DNA from 4 places in the Streptomyces sp. NPDC088747 genome. Region 1 is predicted to be linked to each of the others. Evidence: riboswitches for the same ligand, from Rfam matches in the RefSeq annotation. Region 1 holds a riboswitch; each other region holds the start of a gene.

Region 1 (3,405 bases):
GGCCTCGGTGCGGCGCTGCGCGGCCCGCGCGGCGCCCAGCGGCTCCAGGAGCATGCGCATCTCCAGGAGGTCCGCGGCCTCCTGCTCGGACGGCTCCGCGACGCACGCGCCCGCGTGCCGCCGGGTGAGGACGAAGCCCTCGGCCTCCAGCGTGCGCAGCGCCTCGCGCACGGGGACGCGCGAGACGCCGTAGCGACGCGCGAGCAGTTCCTCGGTGAGCCGGCTGCCGCGCTCGTAGACACCCGCGACGATGTCGTCACGGATCGCCGTGCATACCGAGTGCGCAGGAACACGCATACCGGACCTCCGCTTTAATCCCCGTGAAACGCCGTCGATTGGCGCTTGTCCAGTGACTCTATTGCAGAGACTCGGAATTTCCGATGGCGGGCCGGAATCCAGGGATATTTTTTGGACAGGCGGACGTTCGAAACGACAAGGTCCCGGCTCGTTCGAACCGGGACACTTGTGAACTACGTACGCGAGGGCTCAGAGGTTCATTCGGCGCCGGTGATCAGACCCTCGTACCCTGCCGGTGATCAGACGCTCACGCCGTGCGAGCGGAGGTAGGCGACCGGGTCGATGTCCGAGCCGTACTCGGCGGTCGTGCGGGCCTCGAAGTGGAGGTGCGGCCCGGTGGTGTTGCCGGTGGCACCGGAGAGGGCTATCTGCTGTCCCGGGGTGACCGTCTGGCCCACGGCGACACCGATGGACGACAGGTGGCCGTACATCGTGTAGGTGCCGTCGTTCATCCTCAGGACGACCTCGTTGCCGTAGGCGCCGCCCCAGCCCGCGGTGACGACCGTGCCGGAACCGACCGCGTGGACCGGGGTGCCGGACGCCGCGTGGAAGTCGACGCCGGTGTGGCTGCCCGAGGACCAGAGGCTGCCGCCGGTCTTGTAGCCGGTGGAGACGTACGAGCCGCTGACCGGCGTGACGAAGGTGTTGAGGCGCTTGCGCTCGGCCGCGCGGGCGGCGCGCGTCTTGGCCTCGCGCTCCTCCTCGGCCCTCGCCGCGGCCTTCTTCTTCGCGGCCGCCTCGGCCTTGCGCAGCGCCTCGGCCTCGTCGGCGGCGTGCTGCTGGGCGGCGGCCTGCGCGTCGATCTGGTCGGCGATCGAGTCACCGATCGCGATGGCCTGCGTCAGGCCGGTCTGCTCGACGGAGTTGTCCGCGGCGAGCGCCGGGGCGGCCAGGGTGCCGAGGACACCGGTGGTGGTGAGCGCCGCGACGCCGAGGGCGTTCGTGGTCGTGCGCTTCACGCGGCTCGGGCGACGGTGCTTCCCTGTGCCACAGGTGAACGCCATGTAGGGGTTGATCCTTTCCTTCCCTCTCGCCTACCGGGTTAGCTGACGGGTTCGGAGCAGGAAGGTCTCCTACGGACCACCTCCGAAGAGGGCGTCCGATTCACCCCAGGGACTGCGTGTGGGTCCCCGGCTCCCCTGGCTCGCGCCACAGGGGGATTAGGCGATGGCTGTCCGGTGCCGCGGGCGCGGCGCACTGCCTGACGAACAGCCGGACCGACGCTAAACGGGACATCTTTCAATCAACAAACGGATCAACGGTTTTGTAGCGCACGCCACAGGGCAGACAGGCAACCTCCCTATCAATACGGACAAACGGGGGCCCAGGAGGCTCAACAGCCTCCTGGGCCCCCACGGGAGCGTGCCTCTCCGGTCCGCGCGGCCCGGCCCCGCTCCGCTCGGCTCGGTCCTGCTACTCCGCCGCCACCACGGTCACTTCACCGATTCCGAGAGCCTTGACCGGCTCCTCGATCGTCGCGGCGTCGCCCACCAGGACGGTCACCAGGCGGTCCACCGGGAAGGCGTTCACGGCGGCGGCGGTGGCCTCCACGGTGCCGGTCTCGGCGAGCTGCCGGTACAGCGTCGCCTGGTAGTCGTCGGGCAGGTGCTGCTCGACCTGGTCGGCCAGCGTCCCCGCGACGGCCGCCGCCGTCTCGAACTTGAGCGGCGCCACACCCACCAGGTTCTGCACGGCGACATCACGCTCGGCGTCGGTCAGACCCTCCGCGGCGAGGGTGCGCAGCACCTTCCAGAGGTCGTCGAGCGCGGGGCCGGTGTTCGGGGTGTCCACCGAGCCGCTGATGGCGAGCATCGCGGCGCCCGTACCGTCCGGCGCCGAACGCAGCACCTGGCCGAACGCCCGCACCCCGTAGGTGTAACCCTTCTCCTCGCGCAGGACACGGTCCAGGCGCGAGGTGAGGGTGCCGCCGAGGCAGTACGTGCCGAGCACCTGCGCCGGCCACACACGGTCGTGCCGGTCGGCGCCGATCCGGCCGATGAGCAACTGCGTCTGGACCGCGCCGGGGCGGTCCACGATGACGACCCGGCCGGTGTCGTCCGCGGTCACCGGCGGCACCGGGCGCGGCTCGGCGGACGAGCCCGTCCACGCGCCGAGCGTGTCGGCGAGCAGCGCGTCGAGGTCGACTCCGGTGAGGTCGCCGACGATCACGGCGGTGGCCGTGGCGGGGCGAACGTGCTTCTCGTAGAAGGCGCGTACAGCCGCCGCGTCGATCGCGGAGACCGTCTCCTCGGTGCCCTGGCGCGGACGTGACATGCGCGAGGTGGCCGGGAACAGCTCCTTGGAGAGCTCCTTCGCGGCCCGGCGCCCCGGGTTGGCGCTCTCGTGCGGGATCTCGTCCAGCCGGTTGCGCACCAGCCGCTCGATCTCGCTGTCCGCGAACGCCGGTGCGCGCAGGGCGTCGGCGAGCAGGTCGAGCGCCTTCGGAAGGCGGGAGACGGGGACTTCGAGCGACACTCGTACGCCGGGGTGGTCGGCGTAGGAGTCGAGCGTGGCGCCGCAGCGCTCCAGCTCGGCGGCGAACTCCTCGGCGGAGAGCTTGTCGGTGCCCTCGGAGAAGGCACGCGCCGTGATCGTGGCGACACCGTCGAGGCCCGCGGGCTCGGCCTCCAGGGGCGCGGCGAGCAGCACCTCCACGGCGACGACCTGCTGGCCGGGGCGGTGGCAGCGCAGCACGGTCAGGCCGTTGCCGAGGGTGGCCCGTTCGGGGGCGGGAAAGGCCCACGGCCTGGCCTCGCCGGCCTGCGGCTGGGGGTGGAACTCCATGGTGGCGAGCTCGGTCACTTCGCCGCCTCCTCGTCCTCGTCGGCGGTGTCCGCCGCGCTCTGGGTGCCTTCGGCGCCCTCGGTGCCTTCGGCGCTTTCGGTGGGCTCGTAGACCAGCACGGCGCGGTTGTCGGGGCGCAGGCGGGACTTGGCGACCTCCTGGACCTCCTCCGGGGTGATGTCCAGGACGCGCTGCACGGCGGTCAGGGCGAGCTGCGGGTCGCCGAACAGGACGGCGTACCGGCACAGTTCGTCGGCGCGGCCGGCGACGGTACCGAGCCGGTCGAGCCACTCGCGCTCCAACTGGGCCTGGGCGCGCTCCATT
Region 2 (3,405 bases), on a different contig from region 1:
GATGGCCTCGAAGGCGCCGGTGGAGGCGCCGGACGGGACGGCGGCACGACCGGTGCTGCCGTCATCGAGGCCGACCTCGACCTCGACGGTGGGGTTCCCTCGCGAGTCGAGGATTTCCCGGGCTACGACGACGTCGATGGACGGCACGAGCATCTCCTTCTGGGATGTGACGCGGGTACGCGGGACTGTGGCAGCCCCGCGGGATGAGCCTAACCGGCCCGGACGCTTCGGCCAGCCGGTCGACCACCTCTTGGGCAGAACTGAGAGTAAACATTGTTCCAGAACGGAACAAAAAGGGAACGAAAACCGGGGTGCGGGTGGAGCGCGCCGCCCGGCCGGACCCGGAAAGAAAAAACCCCGCCCCGGTGCGTACGGGGGAACACGCACCGGAGCGGGGAGCCCGTGGGGGACGGGGGGTGACCCGCACGAGGCCCTCAGTATGAGGACCACGTATGTGAGCGGGCTGTGGTTCAGCCATGAACCGGATGTCTGTCGCCGGCCGACCGCCGTGGGCCGGCGACCTCGGCCGTCAGCTGAGGTGGAGCTGCTGACCCGGGTAGATGAAGTCCGCGTCGTCGACGATGTCCTTGTTCAGCTTGAACAGCTTCTGCCAGCCGCCCTTGACGTTCTTCGCCTCGGCGATGGCGCTGAGGGTGTCGTCCTTCTTGACCTTGTACTCGCCGTCGCCCTTCTTGACCGTCTTGCCGGTCGGGGTCTGGACGGTCTTCTTGGCGGCGGTCGCACGCTCCGAGGAACGCGAGGCGCGCTGCTCGTCGGTCTTCGTGCTCGGCTGCTGCGAGGGGGTGGTGCTCTGCGAGTTGTCCGAGGACGACGAGGAGGAGGACGACGAAGACGACGACGAGTCGCTCGTGCCGCCGTCGTACGCGGCGCCCGACAGGCCGGTGCCGCAGGACGGCCAGGCGCCCTTGCCCTGGGCCGCGAGGACCTTCTCGGCGACGGTTATCTGCTGGGACTTGGAGGCCTGGTCGGCGGTGGAGGCGTAGGCGCTGCCGCCGTAGGCGGACCAGGTGGAGGCGGAGAACTGCAGGCCGCCGTAGTAGCCGTTGCCCGTGTTGATGGACCAGTTGCCGCCGGACTCGCACTGGGCGACGGTGTCCCACTCGGAGGTGGTGGCGGCGGAGGCGGTGCCGGACGCCATCAGCGGGGCGGCGACGGCGACGCCGGTCACTCCCGCGAGGGTGGCGATGCGGGCGGTCCGGTCGAGAACGGTCGGACGACGGTGCTTGCCCTTGCACGAACGCAGCATGAAGTGATCCCCTCACCGACGCCTGCGAGGTGAGCTGTCGGGTTCGGGCGGGTGAGTGCCCGGCCGCGCACCTCTCGGCGCACGTCTTCACCCCAAGCCGTTCCCGGTCAACCACCGGGCCCGGCACTTACCTTGGGTCCCCCGCTCCTGCCTACGGCGCTTGACGCGACGACTGTTCCCGTAAGGCCGTTGGCAGGATTCGGCGTTGCGACCCACGGGGCTCACCAGTGGCGAGCGGTCACGACCGTAGACAGGCGAACGGCGGAATATCAAAGACGATCAGGGGGTCTGAGATCCATCTCTCATTCTCGCCAAACCGGACATTCACGGCCGAACCATGACGCGAACTCTGCCTAGTTCTGGGCCGGTTCGGCAGCATTGTCGAGGCCGTGACCGGGGAAGATGACCGGCGCCTCGACGTCCGCCGCCTCCTCGTCCGCGGCGGACGGGTCGAGCCACTGACCGACGAGGCCGAAGGCGTCCGCGATGACCGAGAGCCTCTCGTCGACGACGGCCGGGTAGGAGGCCGCGGGGGTCTCACGGGCCGTCGCGGAGTCGCGCGAGGCGTGGCGCCCGGCCGAGCTGTCGTCCGTACGGTCGGCGGCCGCGTCATCGGCGGAGGTGCCGCGGTGACGTCCGGAGCCGCTCGCCGTGCCCGAAGGATCGGCGCTCGGGGTGGACTTGTCCGAATCGCCACCCTTGGTCGCGCTCGCGTCTACATTGCCCGACTTGGCCGAATCCGTGGAGGTGTCCGAGGAGGCCGAGGAGGAGGGGGAGGCGGACGGCGAGGGGGTGGAGGAGCCGGTCGAGCCGGACAGGCCGGTCGAGTCGGTCGAATCCGTCGAATCCGTCGACCCGCTGGACGGCGTCAGGACGCCTCCGATGCCGGTGTCGATGTCCACCTGGGCCGACTCCTTGCTGAGCGCGGAGAGGGGGCCACAGGTGGGCCAGGCGGCGATTCCGCGTCCGTCGAGGATCTTCTCGGCGACGGCTATCTGCTGCGAGCGGCTGGCCTGGTCGGCGCTCGGGGCGAAGTCGAGGCCGCCGTAGTTCTCCCAGTCCCACTGGGTCAAGTGCAGCCCGCCGTAGTACCCGTCGCCGGTGTTCTCGCTCCAGGAGGCACCCGTCTCGCACTCCGCGACGCGGTCCCAGGTCGTGGCGTCGGCCGCGCTCGCACCCGTGGCGGCGAGCAACGGGATCACGATGGCCGATCCGGTGACCCCTGCCGCGACGACGAGAGCCGGGGCCTGACGGGGGCGACGATGACGGCCGTTCCCGGTGAGCATACGGAAACCTTTCGCGTGACAGCAGGTGACAACAGCGACGCCCGAGGACGCCGGCGACGGATGATCCGCGCTGACGAGGAACGTATCGACACTCGAACGCTTGTCACAAGTCGATGCAGCGCAGATCACGTGAAGATCACAATGTTGAGGGAGCGTCAGCTTTTTGCGCCCCTCAAGTCACTTGTGACCACCCGGGGGACAAGTGGAGCGGACCAGTGAACTCCCCTGGAAGCATGCGCAATCCGCGTATAACGAGCCTGCCGCGCCTGCGCAAACCGGCGGAATCTCCTGCGAGTTGCCTGCCTTCCGGCCGCGCATCCGACCGCCGCCAAGGGAGTTGGCGCTCAGTCGGTGGGGCGACATGCCCTCAAGTGCGCGGCATGTCGCCCCGGAAGACGCCCTGTTCGCCACGCCGGGCGATTGCGGGTGAATTGACCGCTTCGCCGCCCTCCCGGGAGTGCGGCGCCGGGTACCGTCGCTCCGTGAACGTCCCGCACAGCAGACCCGAACTCTTCACCTGGGAGTTCGCCACCGACCCCTACCCCGCCTACGCGTGGCTCCGCGAGCACGCGCCCGTGCACCGCACCACCCTTCCCAGCGGGGTCGAGGCATGGCTCGTCACGCGGTACGCGGACGCCAGGCAGACGCTCGCCGACGCACGGCTCTCCAAGAATCCCGTGCACCATTCCGCGGACGCCCACGGCAAGAACAGGACGGGCATCCCCGGCGAGCGCAGCGCCAACCTCATGACCCACCTGCTCAACATCGATCCCCCGGACCACACGCGCCTGCGCCGGCTCGTCTCCAAGGCGTTCACTCCGCGCCGCGTGGCCGAATTCGCCCCACGGGTCC
Region 3 (3,405 bases), on a different contig from region 1:
TCTATCTCGTCGGCGACGAACTGGGCCTCGTCGTGCTCGGTGTCGGCGACGTAGCCGGTGATGGTGGATCCCGCGCCCGCGTTCGTCCACAGGTTCTTGGGGCGGCGGGATTCGTTGCGCTCGATGACCGCGTTGGCGGCGCTGAGGATCGTCTGGGTGGAGCGGTAGTTCTGCTCCAGGAGGATCGTCGTCGCGTTCGGGTAGTCCTCCTCGAACTGGAGGATGTTGCGGATCGTGGCGCCGCGGAAGGCGTAGATCGACTGGTCGGCGTCACCCACCACGCACAGCTCGGCGGGCGGCACGTCCTGCTCGCTCGGCGGCACGTCCACGGGGTGCTCAGAGGTGCCGACGAGTTCGCGCACGAGGGCGTACTGCGCGTGGTTGGTGTCCTGGTACTCGTCGACGAGCACGTGCCGGAAACGGCGGTGGTAGTGCTCGGCGACGTCCGGGAAGGCGCGCAGCAGATTGACCGTGGTCATGATCAGGTCGTCGAAGTCGAGGGCGTTGGCCTCGCGCAGCCGCGACTGGTACATCGCGTAGGCCTGGGCGACGGTCTTCTCGAAACCGTCGACGGCCTGGGCGGCGAAGTCCTCCTCGTCGATCAGCTCGTTCTTCAGGTTCGAGATCTTGGCGCTGAAGGACTTCGGCGGGAACCGCTTCGGGTCTAGGTCCAGGTCACGGCAGACCAGGGCCATCAGCCGCTTGCTGTCGGCGGCGTCGTAGATCGAGAACGAGGAGGTGAAGCCGAGCCGTTTGCTCTCGCGGCGCAGGATCCGTACGCACGCGCTGTGGAAGGTCATCACCCACATCGCGTTGGCGCGCGGGCCGACGAGCTGCTCGACGCGCTCCTTCATCTCGCCCGCGGCCTTGTTCGTGAAGGTGATCGCGAGGATCTGGCCGGGGTGGACCTGGCGCTCGCCCAGCAGATACGCGATCCGGTGGGTGAGCACGCGGGTCTTGCCCGAGCCCGCTCCGGCCACGATGAGCAGCGGGGCGCCGGAGTGCGTCACGGCCGACCGCTGGTTCTCGTTCAGCCCGTCCAGGAGCGCGGCCGGGTCCACGGCGGGGCGCGGGGCACCGTCGCGGTAGTACGCGTCCCTGCTCGGCGGCACGTCGAAGCGGCCGCCGAACAGGTCGTCCGGAAGCTGCTCGGCCGTCCCGTCCTCGGGAGGCGGCGGGGGTTCTTCCTCGTGGGCCCCGGAGGGCTTGAGGTCCGCCAGGAAGCTGTCGTCAAAGAGGCTGCTCATCGCTCTCCGAGTCTAGGCGGCCCCACTGACACCCCGCCGCCACCCCGAGAAGTCCGCGGCGGTATCCGCAGCGGTGGTAGAGCCCCACCGGCCGCTCGGCCTCTTTGCGCCCTCCATCTCCCCCTACCCTCCAGAACAGCTCCGTCACTTTCAGCAACCGTCCACGCGGGGGCCCGTCCGCACCCTTCCCACCCACACGCAGGGCGGCTCCGCCGGATCACGCGCCCCATCACCCACCCCGCCCCCCGTCGGACAACTCGCCCGATAACTCTCCGAATTGACCGGCGGGAACGAGGCCCATGACTAAGGTCACGAAAACGTATCGGGCATTTCGAACATCAACCTTCACAGAAGCCTTACGAGTTGGTTAGCGTGCTGATCAGGCCGCCCGACCCCCACCGGCGAACGTCGCCGGGCCGTGGCGGCCTCCGCTGAGTCCGGTGCGCCTTGCGGCAGCCGGAATCGGGGACCCACCGAACTTGGGGTGAATCGGTCCAACTGCCTTGTCGGGCAGGACCGTAGGGCAACCCTTCCGAACCACCCGCCCGAACCCGACAGCTAACCCGGTAGGCGGATGATGGAAGGAGTCGCCTCCGTTGGCGTCGCAACGCAAATGGTTCTCGGGCTCGCGCGTGGCCGGCACGGCCCCCGCTCTCGCCACAGCGGCCCTCACCTCGGTCGCCCTGCTCTCGCAGACGGCGGCCGCCACGCCGTCGGCCGAGCCGAAGCCGAGCCTCGAAGAGGTCGAGAAGAAAATCGACGACCTCTACCGGCAGGCCGAGTCGGCCACCGACAAGTACAACGCGGCCAAGGAGAAGACCTCCAAGCAGCGCAAGAAGGTCGACACCCTTCTCGACGACGTCGCGCAGCGCACGGAGAAGCTCAACACCGCGCGTGAGGAGCTCGGTTCATACGCCGCGGCCCAGTACCGCACCGGCGCCGCCGCTCCCGACACCGCCTCCCTGCTGCTGGCCGACAACCCGCAGGACTACTTCGACCAGACCCAGCTGATGAGCCGGCTGACCACCCGCCAGAAGGCGGCCGTCGACGACTACGTCACGGATCAGGCCGCCGCCACCGAGAAGCGCACGGAGGCGACGCAGGGTCTGGAGACGCTGTCCACGACGCAGGACGCTCTCAAGGCCTCCAAGACCGACGTCCAGCAGAAGCTCGCCAAGGCGCGCGAGCTGCTCTCGCAGCTGACCGCCGAGGAGAAGGCGCGGCTGGCGGCGATCGAGGCGGAGCGGCGCAAGGAGGCCGAGCGCAAGGCGGCGGAGCTGGCGCAGCAGCAGGCGGACGCGGCAGCCGCGGCGAAGGCGGCCCAGGAGTCGTCGCCGAGCGCGACGACGGGCACCTCCGGCACTGTCACCACCGGTGACTCCTCGTACTCGACGAAGTCGGCCAAGGCCATCGCCTTCGCCCGCGCCCAGATCGGGAAGCCGTACGTCTGGGGTGCGACCGGCCCCGGCTCGTACGACTGCTCGGGCCTCACCCAGGCCGCCTGGAAGGCCGCGGGTGTCACCCTCCCGCGCGTCACCTACGACCAGGTGACCGCCGGCACGACCGTCTCCGTCTCCGAGGCACAACCCGGTGACCTGGTCTTCTTCTACGACGACATCAGCCACGTCGGCCTCTACATCGGCAACGGCATGATGATCCACGCCCCGAAGCCGGGTGCGTACGTCCGCGAGGAGTCGATCTTCTACGACGGTGAGTCGGCCATCTACAGCGTCGTACGGCCCGCGTAGCGCACCGGCGCACCGTCCTCACGGCACCATCCGCGGGGCACGCGCGCGTGGAGCACGTTTTCGTCCTCCACGCGCGCGTGCCCCGCGGGCAAGGCGTCCGAAGCTCCCTAGCATCGGGCCATGCCAGCCATCTCCCAGCTCCGTGCCTGGTGGGCCGAGCGTCCGCCGGCCGCCGCTGCCGCCGTCATGGCGTCCGGAATCATCTCGGTCGGACTGCGGCTGACCGGCCACGAGACGCTGTCCCGGGTCGCCCTGGTCCTGGCGTCCGTCGCCTGGCTCGCGCTCGCCGCGGACTTCGCCGTACGGCTGCTGCGGGAGCGGACGCGCTGGGCGACGGAGGCGGGGACACCCGCCGGGCTCACCGCCGTCGCGGCGACCGCCGTCCTCGGCACGCGGCTGTCCCTGCTGGG
Region 4 (3,405 bases), on a different contig from region 1:
ACGGTGCCGACGACGGAGGTGAGGTCGGCGACCGCTCGCTCGAAGCGCTCGGCGACCTCGTCGGGGTCGACGCCCGGCCGGATGATGTCGTTGCCGCCCGCGCAGAAGGAGACCATGTCCGGCGCGAGCTCCTTCGCCCGCGAGAGCTGGTGCTCGACGATCTGGTCGAGCAGTTTTCCGCGTACGGCGAGATTGGTGTAGGTGAAATCGCCCTCGGGTCGCCGGTCGGCGAGCAGGACCGCGAAACGGTCGGCCCAACCGACGAAGGACCCGTCCGGCCCGGGGTCGCCGACGCCTTCGGTGAAGCTGTCCCCCACCGCTACGTACGACCCGATCACTGATCTGTCGCCACTCTTCGAATCGTCTGCCACATCGGGCCATGATTCACCTCTGATGTGAGCTACGCGACCGTAGGAAAGGGTTGACGTGTGGTGAGATAAGCCACTCATAAAGTCTGGGTCAAGCCTGGAATAAGGCTCTTCTAGGGGCGGTTGAACAGCCTCCACACCCGGAAGTCCGTAATCCGGAAGTGGCTCCAGGTGGTACGGAACGCGAAGTGCCCACTCGTGTACGGCTCGGGGTCGCTGTAGTCGAATACCAGCCGCCCGTTGTTCAACCACCGGACGGTGGAGCCGTCGGAGACGATCCGGACGCGGTTCGGCTCGTTCGCCGTGAGCAACGGCTCCGTGTAGTCGAGGACCAGGGGACGGACGCCCGCCTCGCCGACGTATCTGCGCAGCCTGGTCGTGGTGTTGGTGTTGGCGCCGTAGCCGACGTAGTACGTCCTGAGGTGGTCGTACTCCGCGAGGGCGCCGCCCCGCGTGGTGGCGAAGATGTCGTGCGGGGAGCGCACGTCGACGGCGTTCCAGAAATTGTTCAGGTCGGAGACACGGTCGTTGACCCCGCCCGCGGAGACGGGCGTGGCGGTGTACTCGACGACGTACGGCCCTCGCAGCCTCCTCCTGAACCAGACGGTCGCGCCGCCCGGCACGTCGATCTCCAGCACGCCGCGCGCGGCGGTGACGGTGCCACCGTCCTCGAGTTCGGTGACCCACTGCCCCAGGCCGTGCCGGAAGTCGTCCGCGGCCGTCAGTCCGCCGCGGCGGTACCTCGGCGCGGCACTCGCGTCCCCCGCCGGGACGAGCGCCGTGAGGGCGGCACCGGCGGCCAGGGCTCCAAAGGCTCTGCGCGTGGTCATGCGACACCTTCCGTACGAGGGGCACCGGTGAACGTCCGCTCCGGTGCGGCAAGCGCTTACGGAGATCACTGTGCGACCACCTCGACGGGCATGTCGACGCTTTCCCCGGCCGCGCCACGAGACCGCAATGTGCTGAGAGAAACGCCGAAGGCCGGGCCCCGGGGATCGTGGGGTCCGGCCTTCGGCGAGAAGGGGGCGGCGTCAGCCGACGGTCACACCGTGCGAGCGCAGGTACGCGGCCGGGTCGACGTCCGAGCCGTAGTCCGGCGTGGTGCGGATCTCGAAGTGCAGGTGGGGTCCGGTCACGTTGCCGGTCGCGCCGGAGAGCCCGATCTGCTGCCCCTCGGTCACGGTCTGGCCGGCCGAGACGGAGAGGGAGGACATGTGGGCGTACTGCGAGTACTGGCCGTCGGCGTGCTGGATGACGACCTGGTTGCCGTACGCGCCGCCCCAGCCCGCGGAGACGACGGTGCCGGCCGCGATGGACTTGATGGTGGTGCCGGTCGGGACCACGAAGTCGACGCCCGTGTGGTAGCCGCTGGACCACATGCTGCCGGCGACCTTGTAGTTGGTGCCGATGGTGGCGCCCTCGACCGGCAGCGTGTAGCCGGAGTCACTGCTGGAAGCCGCGGTGTCGGTGGCCGTGGTGGCGGTCTCGGTCGCCGCCTTGGCCGACGACTTCGACGACTCGGTCGACTTAGAGGACTTGGACGACTTGGCCGTGCCGCTCGAAGCGGCGGCCTTCTTGCCGATCGTCAGCTTCAGACCCGGATGGATCAGGGCCGGGTCCTCGCCGACGGCCTTGCGGTTGTCCGAGTACAGCTTCTTCCAGCCGCCGCTGACACTCTGGTCGTCGGCGATCTTCGAGAGCGAGTCACCGGCGCGAACCGCGTACGTCTTCGCCGCGGTCTTCTGAGCCGAAGCGGGCGTGGCGGCGGTCTGCTGGGAAACCGTGGCGGTCTTTCCCGTTGCCGCGGAAACGGTGGAGGCCGGGGTCGCCGCATGGGCTCCGGTGGCTCCCATCAGCGGCAGCGCGAGTGCGGCGCCACCCGTTCCGGCCACGGCGATCGAGCGCGTGAAACGCTGGGACTTGGGACGGCGGTGCTTACCCTTCGCGGGCATGACGAATTCCTCTCCGGCGCCTGCGAGGTGAGCTGTCGGGTGCGGACTGGAGATGCCCGGCCGCGCTGCTGCGCGGCTATACCCCTAGCCGTTCCGGAGACCGGAACAGGCGTCATACCTGTGGGTCCCCCGCTCCTGCCACATACGGGTGAGTGTGCGGATTCCGGGCGGCGGCAGGATTGGGCGTCCGTCCGGATTGAGGGCGAACGTAAGCGAGATGAGACCGCGCCTACAACCATGTGGGTTTTCTGTGGAAGATCCATTCGTGATCCATCCAGAAATCACCGTCACCCTCCGTGGAGAAAGGGCCTTTCCGACCCGCCAAATCGCGCGGGAATTCCGGCAGGTTGACAAATCGGGGCCGCAACACATCGTCACGGATATGACGCTGCTCACGCACGTCGACACAGGATGCCCTATTCCAGGGCCAGTTGGAATGAAGCAACCAATACGGACAGAACGGTCACATGTTACGTGGGTGGATATCTGCCGCATCGATTTCCTCGCACCGCCACCGCCGCCCGCGACAGCCACCGCCGCCGCCGGGCGCCCTGCGGGCAACGGCTCCGCACCCGCCAGAACAACGCCTGTGGACAACTCCATGCCCCACGAACCCATGTCGTATCGTCGGGAGCGCAACGTCCGTCGGCGGGCGAGCCGAGCAGCGCCGACGGCTGACCGGGAGGAGCCCACGTGACGCAGCAGGTGCCGTCGACCGAGCCCGAGCTGACCGCAGTGCGCAACTTCCGGGACGTAGGAGGCCTGCCCACCGTGGACGGCCGCCGGGTGAAGTACGGGGTGCTGTTCCGCAGCGGACACCTCGCGCACGCCACGGGGGACGACACGGTGTTCCTCAGCTCACTCGGCCTGCACACGATCTTCGACTTCCGCAACGCCTCGGACCAGAAGCTGGAGGGCCCGGACGTCGAGCTCCCGGGCGTGCGGAACGTGAACCTCCCGCTGACCGACCCGGCCGACGGCGCCGAGTTCTGGAAGATGGTCCGGGACGGCGATCTCGATCAGCTGCGCGGCCTCCTCGCGGACGGCAAGGGTGCGGACAGGATGATCAACTCCTACCGCGCGAT

Evidence for each region. Region 1 has a riboswitch for cyclic di-AMP ahead of ACIP79_RS22665 (M23 family metallopeptidase). Riboswitches for the same ligand answer to the same signal wherever they lie in the genome.
Region 2: it holds a riboswitch for cyclic di-AMP, as region 1 does, so the genes downstream of both, ACIP79_RS20295 (transglycosylase family protein) here and ACIP79_RS22665 (M23 family metallopeptidase) in region 1, are expected to answer to the same signal.
Region 3: it holds a riboswitch for cyclic di-AMP, as region 1 does, so the genes downstream of both, ACIP79_RS41385 (NlpC/P60 family protein) here and ACIP79_RS22665 (M23 family metallopeptidase) in region 1, are expected to answer to the same signal.
Region 4: it holds a riboswitch for cyclic di-AMP, as region 1 does, so the genes downstream of both, ACIP79_RS34650 (peptidoglycan DD-metalloendopeptidase family protein) here and ACIP79_RS22665 (M23 family metallopeptidase) in region 1, are expected to answer to the same signal.

The regions. Positions count from the first base shown of each region.
Region 1 covers NZ_JBIVKZ010000009.1:246,364-249,768, forward strand. Annotated here, with positions in the region: gene ACIP79_RS22660 (GntR family transcriptional regulator) at 1-297, opposite strand, end outside; gene ACIP79_RS22665 (M23 family metallopeptidase) at 537-1,301, opposite strand; cyclic di-AMP (ydaO/yuaA leader) riboswitch at 1,314-1,474, opposite strand; gene ACIP79_RS22670 (M16 family metallopeptidase) at 1,711-3,099, opposite strand; gene ACIP79_RS22675 (M16 family metallopeptidase) at 3,096-3,405, opposite strand, start outside.
Region 2 covers NZ_JBIVKZ010000008.1:92,742-96,146, forward strand. Annotated here, with positions in the region: gene eno (phosphopyruvate hydratase) at 1-153, opposite strand, end outside; gene ACIP79_RS20295 (transglycosylase family protein) at 530-1,267, opposite strand; cyclic di-AMP (ydaO/yuaA leader) riboswitch at 1,272-1,436, opposite strand; gene ACIP79_RS20300 (transglycosylase family protein) at 1,621-2,553, opposite strand; gene ACIP79_RS20305 (cytochrome P450) at 3,036-3,405, shown strand, end outside.
Region 3 covers NZ_JBIVKZ010000028.1:48,719-52,123, reverse strand. Annotated here, with positions in the region: gene pcrA (DNA helicase PcrA) at 1-1,247, opposite strand, end outside; cyclic di-AMP (ydaO/yuaA leader) riboswitch at 1,667-1,836, shown strand; gene ACIP79_RS41385 (NlpC/P60 family protein) at 1,844-2,995, shown strand; gene ACIP79_RS41380 (tellurite resistance/C4-dicarboxylate transporter family protein) at 3,116-3,405, shown strand, end outside.
Region 4 covers NZ_JBIVKZ010000019.1:103,825-107,229, forward strand. Annotated here, with positions in the region: gene ACIP79_RS34640 (SGNH/GDSL hydrolase family protein) at 1-338, opposite strand, end outside; gene ACIP79_RS34645 (DUF6250 domain-containing protein) at 482-1,198, opposite strand; gene ACIP79_RS34650 (peptidoglycan DD-metalloendopeptidase family protein) at 1,400-2,320, opposite strand; cyclic di-AMP (ydaO/yuaA leader) riboswitch at 2,325-2,500, opposite strand; gene ACIP79_RS34655 (tyrosine-protein phosphatase) at 3,014-3,405, shown strand, end outside.